DNA from 2 places in the Culturomica sp. genome. Region 2 is predicted to be linked to the other one. Evidence: riboswitches for the same ligand, from Rfam matches in the RefSeq annotation. Region 2 holds a riboswitch; the other holds the start of a gene.
What was found. A riboswitch is a leader RNA that binds a small molecule or an ion and turns the genes downstream of it on or off. The one in region 2 is predicted to bind cobalamin.

Region 1 (7,953 bases), on a different contig from region 2:
TAATTGGGGAATTATATGGATCAGGGCCGGATTGGTCGAGTTTACAATGGGCAAATCTGAAAAATATCCGGAAGCTGTTTTATTGAATGCTGTCGGGTATTCATTACCTTCCTGGGATTGGGTTTTTAAGTTGCGGGATACGCTGACATCTGAGTTTCATTCCGATACGTTTCTGCCTTATGAATTTTCCCGAAAAGCACATGAAGGAAATTATCATAAGACGTTTGATTACAGTTTCGATTACACGAATCAAAAAGCGTATGGTGTAATAAATAAGATCGGTAAATATATCCGTCAGGATACGATAGAGTTACTGCCGGAGACTTACGATATGCTCTCTGTGGCCTGGATGGCGCGAGGGCTTGATTTCGATAAGCTGAAGCCCAAGGATACCGTGCCGATAAAGATTTTAATCGACAGTAAGATTTACAATTTGTATATTCGTTATCTGGGAGTAGAGAAAATAAAAGTGGGAAAGAAGAAATGGGATTCTTATGTGTTTTCTCCCTTATTGGTGGAAGGAGATGTCTTTAAAGGCGGGGAAAATATGAAGATATGGGTGAGCAAGGATGAAAACCGGGTGCCTTTGATGGTTGAAGCCAAAATCCTGGTCGGTTCGGTGAAAGGAATTCTGGATTTGTCGGAGAGTAAATTCGGAGATTGAAAAATGTTTATTTTATTATTATATTAGAACTGAAAAATAATATAAATCCGCGCTTATGAAAACAACACCTTTATTGAAAATTGCCGTTATGGTAATCTTGCTGGTTACTGTCGTATCTTGTAAAGACAAAACGACCACCGGATTATCGAATCTTGCCGGAAGTATGAATGAGGTTTTAGTCGTGATGGACAAAGATCTATGGAACGGTCCGGCCGGAGATACCGTAAAAGCTTGGTTCTCGCAGGAGCAATTGGGTTTGCCGCAACCGGAACCTGTTATGGATATATTGAATTTGCCTTTGGCTTCTTTCGATAAGAATGTAAAAGGGTATAGAAATGTTTTGTTGGTTCGTATTTCTCCTAAAATAGATTCGACGGCAATTCGTTTTAAAGACAGTCCCTGGGCAAAAGGGCAAAAGTATTTTGAGATACAGGCTCCGAATGAGACTGATTTTGTGAATGTATTTGATGCGAATAAACAATCGATACTGGATGTTTTTATGAAAGCGGAGCAGGAACGTCTGATCAGTGTCTATAAAAAACAGCCGAATTCGGCCGTATACAATCTTTTTAAAGACAAATACCACATGTATGTGGCTTGTCCGGGAGATTATATTGTCAATAAAGATATTGACGGTTTTGTTTGGATTTCCCGGGAAACCCGGACCGATGGCCGGGGAATTATCTTTTTTGAAAAAGAATATAAGGATGCTTCACAATTCCATGTTCAGGCTATTGTAGATACGGTAAATGCAGAGTTAAAACGCAATATACCGGGACCGTTGGCCAATACCTATATGGCCTTGGATACAATTGCGCCGACAGAAACGAAGATATTTAATTATAACGGGGATCATTATGCCGTAATGATGAGAGGTTTGTGGACGGTTGTAAATGATTATATGGGAGGTCCTTATGTTATGAATGTTATATTGGATGCTAAAAATAACCGGATTGATTATATGATGGGATATGTTTATGCTCCCGATGATAAAAAGCGGAATCGGCTTCAGCGGGTAGAGGCTATATTGAATACGGTTAAGTTGGATTATCAGGAATCGGGAAAATGAATTAATTCCGGAAGAGGTCGTTGTTGAGATATGAGTATAAAATTTGGAATTCTTTTTATCGCATTTTGCGGGCTTCTGTGTGTAGGGATGGGACAGGAAAAAGTATTTCCCGGAATTATGGATTTCGGGAAATATGAAATGCTGTTGAAAGGTAAAAGAGTGGCTTTGGCTGCGAACCAGACTTCTGTTGTAACGACTTATGATTGGGTTGGTGAACGTAAAAACGAACCAGCCTTGTCGTCTCATACATTGGATTTTTTGCGGGCAAAGGGCGTGCATGTCGTAAAAGTGTTTTGTCCTGAACATGGTTTTCGGGGGGATGCAGATGCCGGAGAGAATATCGGAGATTATACCGATCAACGTACAGGGCTTCCGGTGGTGTCTTTGTATGGAAAGAAAAAGAAGCCGGCTCCGGAAGATTTAGCCGGTGTGGATATTGTCATTTTTGATATGCAGGATGTCGGTGTCCGTTTTTATACGTATATTTCAACGTTGCATTACCTGATGGAAGCTTGTGCAGAGAATGATTGCCGGCTTTTACTGATGGACAGGCCTAATCCGAATGCTTTTTATGTGGATGGGCCGGTGTTGGATTTGAAGTACCGTTCTTTTGTCGGGATGCATCCGGTTCCGGTGGTGTACGGAATGACGATCGGGGAGTATGCGATGATGATCAATGGAGAAGGATGGTTGAACGATGGAAAACGGTGTGATTTAACGGTGATCCGATGCAGGAATTGGAAACGGGAGATGGTAGTTGCTTTACCTTGCCGGCCTTCGCCCAATCTTCCGGATGAGGTGTCGGTACTGCTTTATCCGTCGGTATGTTTTTTTGAAGGGACGGTGGTTAGTGAGGGCAGAGGTACTGCGACGCCTTTTCAGGTATTCGGACACCCGGATTTGACGGATATGCCTTATCGTTTTATACCGGAAAGTATTCCGGGTATGAGTAAAAATCCGAAATGCCTCGGAAAAGTATGTTATGGAATGGATCTTCGGGAGGAGTTCAATGAAGTAAAGGATGGTAAAAAATTGCGTTTGGATTGGTTGATGACGGCTTATCGGAATTATACGGGTAAGGATGCTTTTTTTACTCCGTTTTTTGAAAAACTGGCAGGAACTTCCGGGTTGCGGGAGGCTATTGTTGCCGGAAAGAGTGAAACGGAGATTCGGAAAATGTGGCAGACCGGATTGGAACATTTTAAAATCGTCCGGGCAAAATATTTGTTGTATTGAATTGTGAATCGGGAAAATATCGGAGGTGTTGTGTGTTGTAGGAGCATCGGTTGATTATGCGGGCAATGGATTTCGGATTGGCATTTACAGCACATGATATATGATCTGAAATTTACCATGTAATGATTTGATTATGTCTGAGAAAAAGAAAAAATCCAGGTGGAAAAAGGGGTTAAAATGGTTTTTATGGACTGTTTTTACGCTTGTTGTGCTTTTATCGGTAGCTATAGGTGTCGTACTCAATTTTGTATTTACGCCTTCGAAGTTGACGCCTAAGGTAGAGCAATTGGCCCGGGAATATTTGAATGCGGATGTGCGTGTCGGTGAAATAGAGCTGACTTTTTTCTCAACTTTTCCGGATTTCGGGCTAAAAGTATCGGATGCTTCGGTTATTTCCTGTAAATTCCGGGATACGACCCGGTTGGCAGCGACCGAGGATTCTTTAATGGTCGTGAAGAAGTGTTTGATAACGGTGAATCCGATGGCTTTTTTGAAGAAGAACCGGATTATTGTAAAAGATTTGGTCCTGGAGCAGCCCCGGATTTATGCCTATATAGACACTGCCGGACAAGCGAATTGGGATATATTGCAGTTACCGGCAGATACGACTGATGTTGCCGAAACTGTAACGGATACTGTAAATGAGGGTTTTAATTCTGCTATCCGGCTGAAAAATATCCGCATTCAGAACGGTAGGATGGTTTTTGACGACCGGAGTACTCAGATTTATACCCGTATGAGTAATTTGGAACTGGCTTTGGACGGTTTTCTGGGGAAACACCGTTCCAGACTGAATATGGATTTTTCAGCTAAAAACATACTTTTCTGGCAAGAAGGAAAGTTGCTGGTGAGTCGTTTGAATTTCGGGGTAGAAACCGGTATGAAAATAAACAGGGATTCTTTGCTTTATACCTTGGAGAAAGCTGTTTTCGATGTCAACGGTATTCGTTTCGGTGCAGGAGGGACATTGCGGGGGGATACCGTTAACCGGACGATGGCCGTTAATTTGAAATACGGTATTCACATTCCTTCTTTGGCGACGTTGATAGAAATGATTCCGGATGCTGTGTTACAGAAGGACCGGAAAGCCGATATCCGGGGAGATGTTTTGTGTACGGGAACGGTAACCGGCGTTTATGGAAAAAAGAATGTTCCTTTATTGACTTCACAATTTAAAATTACGGACGGCTATATCGCTTATGAAGGGATGCCTTCCCGGATTGAGGAATTGAATACTGATTTTTTTGCGAGGATTGATTTACAGAGGGAGGAACCGTCCTATATAAAACTGAATAATTTTTGTATAAAGGGGGGAAAGACCGATATCGATCTGGCCGGAGACGTGGAGAATGTACTGAGGGATCCGGTGATAAAAGCAAAGTTGGATGCCAATATCGACTTTGATGATTTAACCCGGATATTTCCATTGACGGATGGAGTGACTTGTACCGGAAAAATCGGAGCTTCTTTGAAAACAAAAGTACTTTTGTCGGATGTGATGAACGGAGATTATGGCCGGATAAAAGTAGGAGGATGGTGTAAAATGAATGATGTTGCCTTATTTATACCCAAAGACAGTATTGTGATGAATGTCCGTTCGGCGGGAGTCGGTTTTGCGACAAACCGGAAGAATACGGAGGTTGTACAGGGAGTCGATTTCCTGAACGGTGTTGTCGGATATTCGGGGTTAGATATTCATGTGAAGGATAAATTGCGGGTATTGATGGATACGACTTATCTGACATTGAAGACAACTCCTTTGAAGGATACGTCGGCAATCGCTACCGTGAATTCCGGGATACACATCGGTAAAACGATTGTTATCGTACGGGATACGTTGTTATTGGGTGTGAAGCGGATGGATGCCAAAGGGAGCCTGAAGCCGACAAAACGTGACAAGTCGGTTCCGCGTATAGAAGCCGATTTCCAGGTCGATAGTTTGCGTTTGAGGGCATTGAATAATCGGTTGAATATAGCGAAAGCTGATATACATGTGGAAGCTTCGCGTAGCCGGCGGGACGACCGTATCTGGTTTCCGACCGGATATGTTGATTTTAAAGGATTACGGGCTTATACACCGTTTTTCCCGTTGCGGCTCAGGATGCCGGGGACACGTATTCACTTCAACCGGAAAGAGATCATGCTTGATTCGGCTGTGTTGAAGCTGGGAAAATCAGATGTACGGTTGACCGGGAGTATAACGAATCTGACCCGGGCATTTTTTAAAAAGGAAGACTTGTTTGCAGAATTGACGGTACAATCGAAGATGATCAATTGCAATCAGATCATGCGGGCATTGGATATGGGTACGGCTTATATGGATAAGGTAGCCGCCGGTTATAAAGAAGAGATTACAACAGAGGATGACGATATGGATAACGTAGCTGTTGTGAGTGATTCGGCTTCGTATGAAGGTGTTTCTTCTGTGTTTGTTGTACCTGCCGGGATCAATTTTGTTTTCCGGACAAATATAGAGAAAATGTTGTTCGGCAATTTATTGATGGAGAACATACACGGAGAAATGGTTATGAAGAATCAGTGTATTCAGGTTTCCGATTTGGATATGCGTTCTTCGGCGGCTAATATGGAGGCTTCTCTGATTTATAAAGCATCCGATACCTTGCGGGCTTATACGGGCTTTGCATTGAAAATGCATGAAATCCGGATTGATAGTCTGGTAGAAGTAATACCGGCTCTTGATACTTTGTTTCCTATGCTGCGCTCCTTTGAAGGAGTCGTGGATTTCAATATTGCAGCTGAGACCTGGCTTGATTCGACGATGATGGTCGAACTCCCGACTTTGCGGGCTGCGGCTTATCTGGACGGACATAATCTGGTGCTGATGGATGGTGAGACTTTTGCTGAAATATCCAAAATGCTGATGTTTAAAAATAAGAAGCGGAATTTGATCGATAGTATATCGGTTGATGTAGCGATAAAGGACGGTATTGTGGAAATATTCCCTTTCCTTTTGGAAATAGACCGTTATAAAGTGGCTGTCGGCGGGGAACATAATATCGATATGAGTTTTAAATATCATATATCACTTTTGAAATCGATTTTGCCTTTCCGGGCCGGAGTCGATATTTCCGGTACACTGGATAAGATGAAGTTCCGGATCACGAAGGCGAAGTACAAGGATATTTTTATGCCTTCCCGCAAAACGAAAGTTGATAGTACACAATTGAACCTGCGGAAGCGAATGCGTGAAATGTTGCGTGAAGGTGGCCGTAGGGAGCAGGTAGATACAATATAGAAGCAAATTCGTCACTATAGTTAGGTGCCCGGAGTTTATTCTCCGGGCACTAAATTTTTATTTTCGGTGAAGGAATGGAAAATAAATACTATCTTTGCGACGTTTTGTTCCGAGCCGTAATTCTACGGTTAGGATTAAATGGGAATCGGGTGAGAATCCCGGACAGTCCCGCTGCTGTAAGCCTATAAAGGGTCAGGCACTACTTTAGCCACTGTTTCTTTGAAATGGGAAGGCGCCTGAACCGGGGTAAGTCAGAAGACCTGCAAAACATTTTTTCAATAGCTTTCGAGGATTTGGCTGTAGGAAACATCATGTTGTGCTGCTGCACGTTTGGCATCTTGTATTTTACGGATAAAGAGACAGGGAAAAGACGGACGGTTTCCGGGTTTTCGGAAGCGTGGTTTAATCATTATAATGAATCACGATTTGGGACGTTGGGTATGTTATAGGCTTTGGTTAACAGGGATACTGGCAACGGTATGCTATAGCAGTGTATATGCTCAGCTAGATACGACCCGGATATATGAACTGCAACAAGCTGAGGTTTCGGCAGGGAAACGACCGGTAGTGGTGAAGGCGGCAACTCCTTTGCAAGTGGTGAGCGGTCAGGATATTGTGCGTTTGGGGTATCAGAATCTGGCTGATGTTGTCAAGCGGTTTAATGGGGTGACGGTCCGGGATTACGGTGGGATCGGCGGTTTGAAAACGGTTTCAGTACGTAGTTTGGGGGCTCATCACACGGGAGTGATATATGACGGCGTAGCGGTAAGCAATTGTCAGGCCGGGCAAATCGATATCGGTCGTTTTTCACTTGATAATGTGGCCCGGGTTTCGTTAGCCGTAGGACAGGAGGATGGTATTTTCCAACCGGCTAAAATGTTTGCTTCTGCCGGTGTACTGAGTATTCAAACCGAACGGCCCGTATTTGTTCATAATCGGAAATATAGCCTGCAAGCCCGGGTAAAAGGCGGTTCTTTCGGAATGGTGAATCCTTACCTTCGGTATGCCGCTAAGGTGACAGACCGGACAACTTTGTCCGTCGACGGTAATTTTCTGCGGGCAGACGGTGCATATCCTTTTACTTTGGAGAACGGCAAATTGGTCACCCGGGAGAAACGTTACAATTCGGATATTTTGTCCTGGCATACGGAAGCAAATCTTTACACGCTATTGAGAGATAGCAGCCAGTTGACGGCTAAGGCTTACTATTTTCAGTCGGAACGGGGACTGCCGGGAGGTGTGATTTATTATAATCCCTATAATAAGGAACGGTTGTGGGATCAGAATTTCTTTGCCCAGGCCGGGTATGAAAAACGTTTTAACCGGGCATGGACATTGAAAGCGGCATTGAAATACAATTATTCCTGGAATAAATACAAGGACGTCAACGTAAAATATGAGAACGGGGAACAGATCGACCGGAATCGCCAGCATGAATATTACGGGACGGTTACCGCTTTATATCAGCCCCGGAAAAATTTATCCGTTTCATGGGCTACCGATTTGTCTGTAAACAAATTGTGGAATAATCTTCCGGAATGTCCTTTCCCGACACGTTATACTTTACTGTCAGCATTGGCCGTCAAATATCAGTATCGTTTTATGTCATTGACGGCTAATTTGCTGAATACGTATACGATAGATGACGTGAAAAGCGGGAAACGACCTAAAAACCGGGAAAAACTGACTCCAGCGGTAAGTTTGTCACTACGACCTTGGGAGAGAGAG
Region 2 (7,953 bases):
CTGTAGCCCGAATTTACGGGCATTTTCTTCTTTTACGGCGAGGCTATAGGTATTGTTAAAGCCGTAAGGACCGATCCAGACCAGATGGAACTGTTGGCGATAGGCTTCTGCCAGTTGGTCGTAAAGTTGCTGTGGTGGTAGTAAATTATTTTTTTTCAAAACGACCAGCCAGCCGGTTCCCGTATATTCGGGGTATAAGTCGAAATCGCCTTTTACAATTGCCGGGTGGATATTGCTTGTTCCGCCTCCTATTCCTTTGGTGATAACGGGATGGAGAGAGGTGTTGTTTGCAATCAGTATGGCCAGCATTTCTCCCAGGATGAATTGTTCGGTCATCGGTTTGGTGGCAATCCGGATCGTGGTATCCGAATCTTGGCAGCCCACGAATAAAAACAGGCTCGTAAGCAGATAGAGTAGTGTTGTTTTCATACCCGGCTCATTTTGCGTTTCTTTTTGATGTAACTTTCATAGCGACCGACACAACCGTCCGTGAACAAAGCCAATACGGCAATCAGTAAACTGCCGGCGACAGTCATGGCCGGATTGTTAGTGGTAATTCCCCGGTAGATGGCAACGCCTAATCCTCCGGCACCGATGAAGGCGGCGATACCTGCCAAAGCAATCGTCATGACGACCATGTTGCGTAAGCCGGTTAAAATCACCGGGAATGCCAATGGCAATTCGATCCGGTAAAGGAGTTGGAAGGGAGTGCTTCCCATACCGCGGGCGGCTTCTGTGATTTCCGGGTCGATGTTCCGGATGCCGGTATATGTATTCCTTACCATCGGAAGCAAAGCATAGATCGTGAGGGCAATAATAGCGGTGGTATTGCCGATACCTGAAAAAGGTATCAAAAAGCCGAATAAAGCGATCGAAGGAATGGTATAAATGAAATTCGTCAATCCCAGAATCGTACTCCTGCTTCTCCGGTAGCGGCTGATAAAAATACCGAGACATAGTCCGACGACTCCTGCACAGACGATGGCTATAAGGGATATCGTGATGTGTTGTAACATCAGTTGCAGGAAAAAATCCCAACGGTCCCGGTAGAGTGTAAAAATTTCTGTCAGCATAAATTTGATTTTAGAAATAATAACCGATGTTAATGTTAAAGCGGGCATGCCAGGAATCACTGCCTCCTCCCGGTCCGAAACCGTTCCAGTCCGGCCCCAGCCAGGCCTGATTTTTTCCCAGGGCGTAATCGATGTAGGTTTGTACCGGGCCTGCGGTCAACAGGCAGCCGGACACATTTTGAAAACTGTCTTTGTAATTGTCATTCCATTTTTGCAGCCACCCGAAGTCGTTGTATATTTGAAGGCTTTTGAACGGTCCCCAATGAATCGGGAATTTATATCCCAGACTCAATGAATAGATATTGGCTTTGGCGGCAACGAGATAAGGGGCTCCGTAAGCCGTCATTGTGATGAGGGTCCGGCCTTCTCCGGGAGCATTTTTAGGATACAGGGCGTAAGTCGTTGCCTGTGCTTTTAAACTGAGACCTTTCCAGTAGAGTTCGTGGTGAAGGGCAAAAGCAAAATGAGTACCGTTATTCCGGGTATCCAGGTTATATAACTGCCCGAATTCGGCCGATACACCGCTTTTTTGTATGACGTTTTCTCCCCATTTGTAAAATACCTGTCCGTTTAATTGGTTGATTTCCTTGTTTCGTCCGGCAACGTCATATCCGTAGCGATCATCAGATACTTCGGCATCGGCACTGAACAACAGTTCTTCTGCATTTTTGAAAAAAGCCAGTGCATATTCCCAATGCTCTCCCGTATGTACGAATTTGACTCCCATATCCGAATCGTCTTCCAATCCCACATAGTAGGCAATTTGAAAGAAGAAGTTGTGGGCTCCTGAAGGCTGGATGCCGAAAGGCACCCGGGTGAGTCCGACTTCGATACGGTTTTGCGGATTGAATTGGTAGCCGATCCAGCCGTATTTCAGCATAAATCCTCCGAAAGCTGTGCTGTAAAAACGAAAATCGGCATCCAACAGTAATTTTTTGTAAGAAGCTGTCGGGTGAAGGAGAAATACATCGTATCCGAAGTCCCCGCCTCTGTCCCTGTGTCCCCGGTTCCAGTCCGAAAAATTGTAATTGAAACGTAAGGCTCCGCCGAAATGGAATTGCGGAAGTGTTTTCCGTTCGTTACCGGAAACCGGAAAAACAAATAGTAGATAGAAAATGAAAATCAGAGTATAGCTCTTCATAAATCATATTTGTAAAAATTACCCCGCTTTTCCGATATCCTCCGGAAAGATATAACGGAGAGGGGAACAATTTTGTTTGAAAAAAATAGGCTCTAAATAAAGTTAAAAGGAAGAACTATTTTCAGGGAAGGTAAGTTTAAGAAGTAGATTGTCGAACAGTTATACAATAAAAGGATGGAAGATATATATTTGGATTATCCTGAATGGCAGGATACGGCCGATACGGTACATCTGTTTTTGCAGATGGCGGGGAAAGTGAAAGTGGAGCGTAGCCCGAAGCGGCCCCAATGGGCACATGTAAGGCTCTATCTTGTCCCGGACGGATTGACAACCGGACTGATACCCGGAGATTCGTCCCCTTTTTCCATTTTATTCAACTTCAGAGAACATCAGGTAGAGTTTATGAACGGTGACGGGAAAAAAGTAAATATACCTTTGGAAGATGGCGTGAGTGTTGCCGCTTTTTACGGACAGTTTGCCTCGGCTTTGGAACAAATCGGTTCACCGACCCTGATCAATGTTCATCCGCAGGAATTTTATGATCCCCTGGAATTCGATAAGGACGACAAGCATCACAGCTACGATAAGGTTGCTATCCGCAAATGGTTAGAGAATATGTTGTTTGCTTATGGTGCTATGGCCCGTTATCTGACGGCATTTCGCTGTAAAGTGCATTATCCGGCTTATTATTTTGGTACGATGGATCTGACTTGTATTGTGTTTAGCGGAGAGCCGGCACCTTTCGGTAAAAAGGATCCCGTTATGGAGAAGGCTTTTGACGAACGGTTATACGAATGTGGGTTTTGGCCGGGTGATATCAGTTTCCCGCAGGCTGCCTTTTTTGCCATGCCCTATCCTTTTATCGAAACGATAAGGGGAAATGAATCCTTGCTGCAACCGGATAAAGCTCTGTTTAAACCGGAAAAGAAGGAGTTCTTTCTGACGTTGAAAGATGCCCTTTCCTATCCTGATCCGGAACAAAAAGTCGCAGAATTTTTCAAATCCGGATTCGATATTTTTCAAAAGATAAAACGTTGGGAAAATATAGATAATATCTTGTAATTAATTGGTATACGACATGTTATATGTGTTGATGAAATTAAATTTCTGATTTTATTTGTAAATGTCATTCTGAAAAAATACTTTTGCTGCGCAATGGTTTCCGATTCGTTTTCGCGAATGGAATTAAAAGGGAATGCCGTGCAAATCGGCAACAGTTCCCGCTGCTGTAAGTTCCAAAGATGTTTTGACATACTTTGCCACTGACCTAAAGGTTGGGAAGGCGTCAAAACGGAATAAGTCAGAAGACCTGCCTTGCGTATTTAGATTTTGCTCCTGCGGCGAATGGGAGAAAGTGTAACGGTATTCTGACTTTATTAAAACACTCTCAGTGTAACGTTTTTACTTGTTCGGTTATTCCCCGTGTGATGTGAAATCTGTATGAATTTTGTGGTTTTACAGATTTTATTACATGAAAAAGTGTGTGTGCATATTTTGCCTGTTGGCAATGATAGCTGCTTTACAGGCACAAAGCAGGTTGGACAGTGTGCAGCTTCTGGATGAGGCCGTTGTCGTGGCCCGGCAGTATAAAGAGATTATCCCGGCCCAGCGTTTGGAAGGTGAGCAGTTGCAGCGTCTCAATTCTCATTCTCTGGCGGATGCTCTTCGCTATTTTGCCGGTGTTCAAATTAAGGATTACGGTGGCATGGGAGGTTTGAAGACCATCAACGTGCGCAACATGGGTTCTCATCATGTAGGCGTTTTTTACGATGGCTTGCAAATCGGGAATGCCCAGAATGGAGTTGTCGATCTCAGTCGTTTTTCTTTGGACGACTTGGAAGAGGTGGCTTTGTACAACGGGCAAAAAAGTGAAATATTTCAGGCTGCAAAGGATTTTGCATCGGCTTCGGCTGTTTATTTAAAAACAAAACGTCCGGTTTTTGAAAAGGGAAAGCATACGCATGCTCTTTTGCGTTATAAGGCAGGTTCCATACAACTGTGTAATCCCTCTTTTCGTCTCGAGCATCAATTTTCCGATCGTCTGTCGATAACTGCCGGAGGTGAATACCTGCATTCCAACGGGCGGTATAAATTCCGTTACAGAAGGTTGACACCCGGAGGGGCGGTCGCTTATGATACAACTGCTATACGGAGAAACAGCGATATAGATGCATTCCGGATAGAAAGCGGTTTATATGGAACATTGTCTGACGGGGTGTGGCAGGCGAAGATTTACTACTACCAGTCCGACAGGGGATTGCCGGGAGCGATCGTACGGAATGTGTTTTCAGGCGGAGAACGGCAGGGAGATAAAAATTTTATGTTTCAGGCTTTTTTGAAAAAAGAATTGTCTCCCCGCTACAAAATGCAATTCAGTGCAAAATTTGCCTGGGATTATACTCATTATCTGTCCCGTGATACGGTGCTTTTTATGGAAGACTATGTTACCAAAAAAATGCAATACGATAACCGGTATTATCAGCAGGACTGGTATTTTTCTACGGCTCATTCCTATGCCATCCGGCCGAACTGGGAGGTATCGCTTGCCGTCGATTGGCAATACAATAAACTGAATGCGGATATGCGGGGGGTAGGTACTCTTTTTACTTTCCCCGAACGTCATTCGGCCTGGGGAGCTTTGGCGACGGCTGTGGATTTCGGACGATTGAAAATGCAAGCCAGTTTGTTGGGGACATTGGTTTTTGAAAAAGTAAGATACAATACAAAATCCCCTGATAAACACGAGTTGGCGCCGGCCCTATTTGTCGGATATACACCTTTCAGGCAAACGGATCTGACCTTACGTTTCTTCTATAAACGGATTTTTCGTATGCCTACCTTTAATGATTTGTATTATACCCAGATCGGTTATAGTAAATTAAAACCGGAGTATGCCAGTCAGTATAACTTCGGTGTCAGTTATAAAAAGGAGTTTAAGGCCTCTTTTATCACGCTTTTGACGGCTCAGGCAGATGCTTATTATGCCGCGATTACCGATAAAATTATTGCAACGCCTACCGGAAGCAGTTTCCGATGGATGATGACGAACATGGGAAGGGTGGAGAGCAAAGGGATAGATGCGACGGTTGCTGTTCAGACGGCGATCGGGAAAGTAAAACTGAATACAAACCTGACTTATTCCTGGTCGAAAGCCCGGGATTTTACCAAAATCAACGGTTTCAAGCTTAGTTCGTATGGGGATCAGATTCCTTATACTCCCTGGCATAGCGGATCGGTTATCGGTGGGTTGACCTATAAAACGTGGGCAGTGAATTACAGTTTTATCTATGTCGGGGAACGTTATAATGGAGCGGTGAATAATATTGAACGCAACCGTATCGAACCGTGGTATACACACGATGCTTCATTGCAAAAAACTTTCCATTACCGGGACTATACTCTGAAATTATCGGCTGAAGCCAATAATTTACTGAATCAATATTATGATGTCGTACTGAACTATCCGATGCCCGGACGAAATTTCCGTTTTATTTTAACTCTTAGCTTCTGATGAAAAAGATTATATACTTGTCCCTGCTGTTAGTGTCTTTTTGGGCTTGCCGGAAAGATGAGATTATTTTTCTTTCGGACTCCGAGACGGTTTCTTACCCCTTGGCAAATACCCGGATTAAGGGTTTTTATTTACTCAACGAAGGGAATATGGGGATGAACCGGGCTTCTCTGGATTATTTCGATTATACGACCGGCATATATACCCGTGATTTGTATTCGGAACGCAATCCGCAGATCGTTAAAGAATTAGGGGATGTCGGCAACGATATTAAAATATACGGGTCGAAAGCTTATGCCGTTATCAACTGTTCTAATTTTATCGAGGTGTTCGATGTGGAAACGACCCGGCATATTGATACCATACAGGTGCCTAATTGCCGGTATATGGCTTTTCATGAGGGGAAGGCTTATGTCAGTTCGTATGCGGGGAAGGTAGCAATCGATCCCAATGCGGAAATCGGTTTTGTGGCAGAAATAGATACGGCGACATTAAAACTGACGCGTAAAGTGACGGTTGGCTATCAGCCGGAAGAAATAGTTATTCATAACGGGAAATTGTATGTGGCGAATTCCGGGGGATATCGGGTTCCCGATTATGACCGCCGGGTGTCGGTGGTGGATTTAAAAACCTTCCGGAAAATCAAGGATATAGATGTAGCGATAAACCTGCACCGGATGCAATTGGATAAACGGGGGTATATTTACGTATCCTCCCGGGGGGATTATTATGATGTCGCTCCGGATTTATTTGTCATCAATACGATTACGGATCAGGTGGTGGCCGATTTGAATATACCGGTTAGCGAGATGTGTATGGTCGGTGATTCTCTCTATTTCTACAGTGTCGCATACAGTCATCACACGGGACAGAATACGGTGACGTATGGCATACTGGATACCCGGACGCAACAAGTCGTATCCGACAAAATAATTACCGACGGTACGGATAAGAAAATATTGATTCCTTACGGAATTGCCGTCAATCCGGAAACAAAGGAAATTTTTATTACAGATGCCCAGAATTATGTTGTAACGGGATATATCTATTGTTTTACGCCGGAAGGTAAATTGAAATGGAAGACGACAGCCGGGAATATTCCGGGGCATTTTGCTTTTGTGTATAAATGAGCTTATGTGTAATTGCATTATATCCCGTTTTTTATGGGTTTTGAAATATGTGGTTAATAACAGAGTAACTTAAATAAACAGATTATGAAAAAAAAGACAATTGAATTTTTAATGTTGATTTCGTTGTGCTGTGCATTGTTTTTGGCATGCAGCGACGATAATAACGGTCCGGGCACTCCGGGGGGCGGTGATGATGATGAACAATTGGGAGAAATTAAAGATACGGTCTTTACCTCCTTTTCCAATGTTTTGACACGTCTTGTTTTAACGAATGCTCCGGAAGGAGAAGATGTTGTTTGGCAATGGAGTATGGAAAGTGCACCTTCAGAGATTTATTCACTGACGGCGGCGACATCCAGAGAGGCCGTTTTTTTAGCAGGACTGCCGGGCACTTATAAATTGAAAGTTACGGCGACAAAAGGAGAGGAAAGTCAGACGGGAAACATTTCGGTGACGGTAAAGAAAAGTATTGCCGAGGCATCGCCGTATATTGCTAAAATCTATGATTTCCTCCCGGCAGTAGGACAGTTTACCAATGATTTACCTGCTTATACCGAAGGAGATACCCGGGAAGATATAATTACCAAGGTTGAAGGGTATTTGGTTGGAAAAGAGAACGGAGGGATGGTCAGTTTGGGCGGATTCGGGGGGTATATTGTTTTCGGTTTTGACCATACGGTTGTGAACGTAAAGGGAAAACGGGATATCCGGATTTTAGGAAATGCTTTCGGTTCTAATGCCAATCCCCGTCCCGATGCTCCGTTCGGCGGAAGTTGTGAACCGGGAATTATCGTCGTTTCCTACGATAAAAACGGTAACGGACTCCCGGATGACGAATGGTATGAAATTGCCGGAAGTGCATATCAGACAGCAGAGAACGAAGCTTGGTATCCTTTTTTCCTTGAGGCGGGTAAAGATGTCCGGACAATTCGTAATTATGAAATCACCTACCACCGCCCTGTGTCGGAAGAGGTTGCCGACGAATATATTTATTGGGAAGACAATCAAGGGAATTCAGGATATAAGGCTAAGAATATGTTTCACCGGCAATCTTATTTCCCTGCTTGGGTGAACGAAGACAGATTGACTTTCAGTGGA

Region 1: linked by a shared signal. The riboswitch ahead of DD657_RS09500 (TonB-dependent receptor plug domain-containing protein) and the one ahead of DD657_RS01670 (TonB-dependent receptor) in region 2 are both predicted to bind cobalamin.

The regions. Positions count from the first base shown of each region.
Region 1 is NZ_DOED01000027.1:35,463-43,415, forward strand. Features, by position in the region: gene DD657_RS09480 (DUF3108 domain-containing protein) at 1-664, shown strand, start outside; gene DD657_RS09485 (DUF4837 family protein) at 720-1,733, shown strand; gene DD657_RS09490 (exo-beta-N-acetylmuramidase NamZ family protein) at 1,764-2,969, shown strand; gene DD657_RS09495 (AsmA family protein) at 3,103-6,225, shown strand; cobalamin riboswitch at 6,313-6,507, shown strand; gene DD657_RS09500 (TonB-dependent receptor plug domain-containing protein) at 6,640-7,953, shown strand, end outside.
Region 2 is NZ_DOED01000006.1:35,667-43,619, reverse strand. Features, by position in the region: gene DD657_RS01690 (glycine betaine ABC transporter substrate-binding protein) at 1-429, opposite strand, end outside; gene DD657_RS01685 (ABC transporter permease) at 426-1,073, opposite strand; gene DD657_RS01680 (hypothetical protein) at 1,084-2,214, opposite strand; gene DD657_RS01675 (DUF5996 family protein) at 2,389-3,276, shown strand; cobalamin riboswitch at 3,353-3,545, shown strand; gene DD657_RS01670 (TonB-dependent receptor) at 3,686-5,725, shown strand; gene DD657_RS01665 (YncE family protein) at 5,725-6,855, shown strand; gene DD657_RS01660 (hypothetical protein) at 6,940-7,953, shown strand, end outside.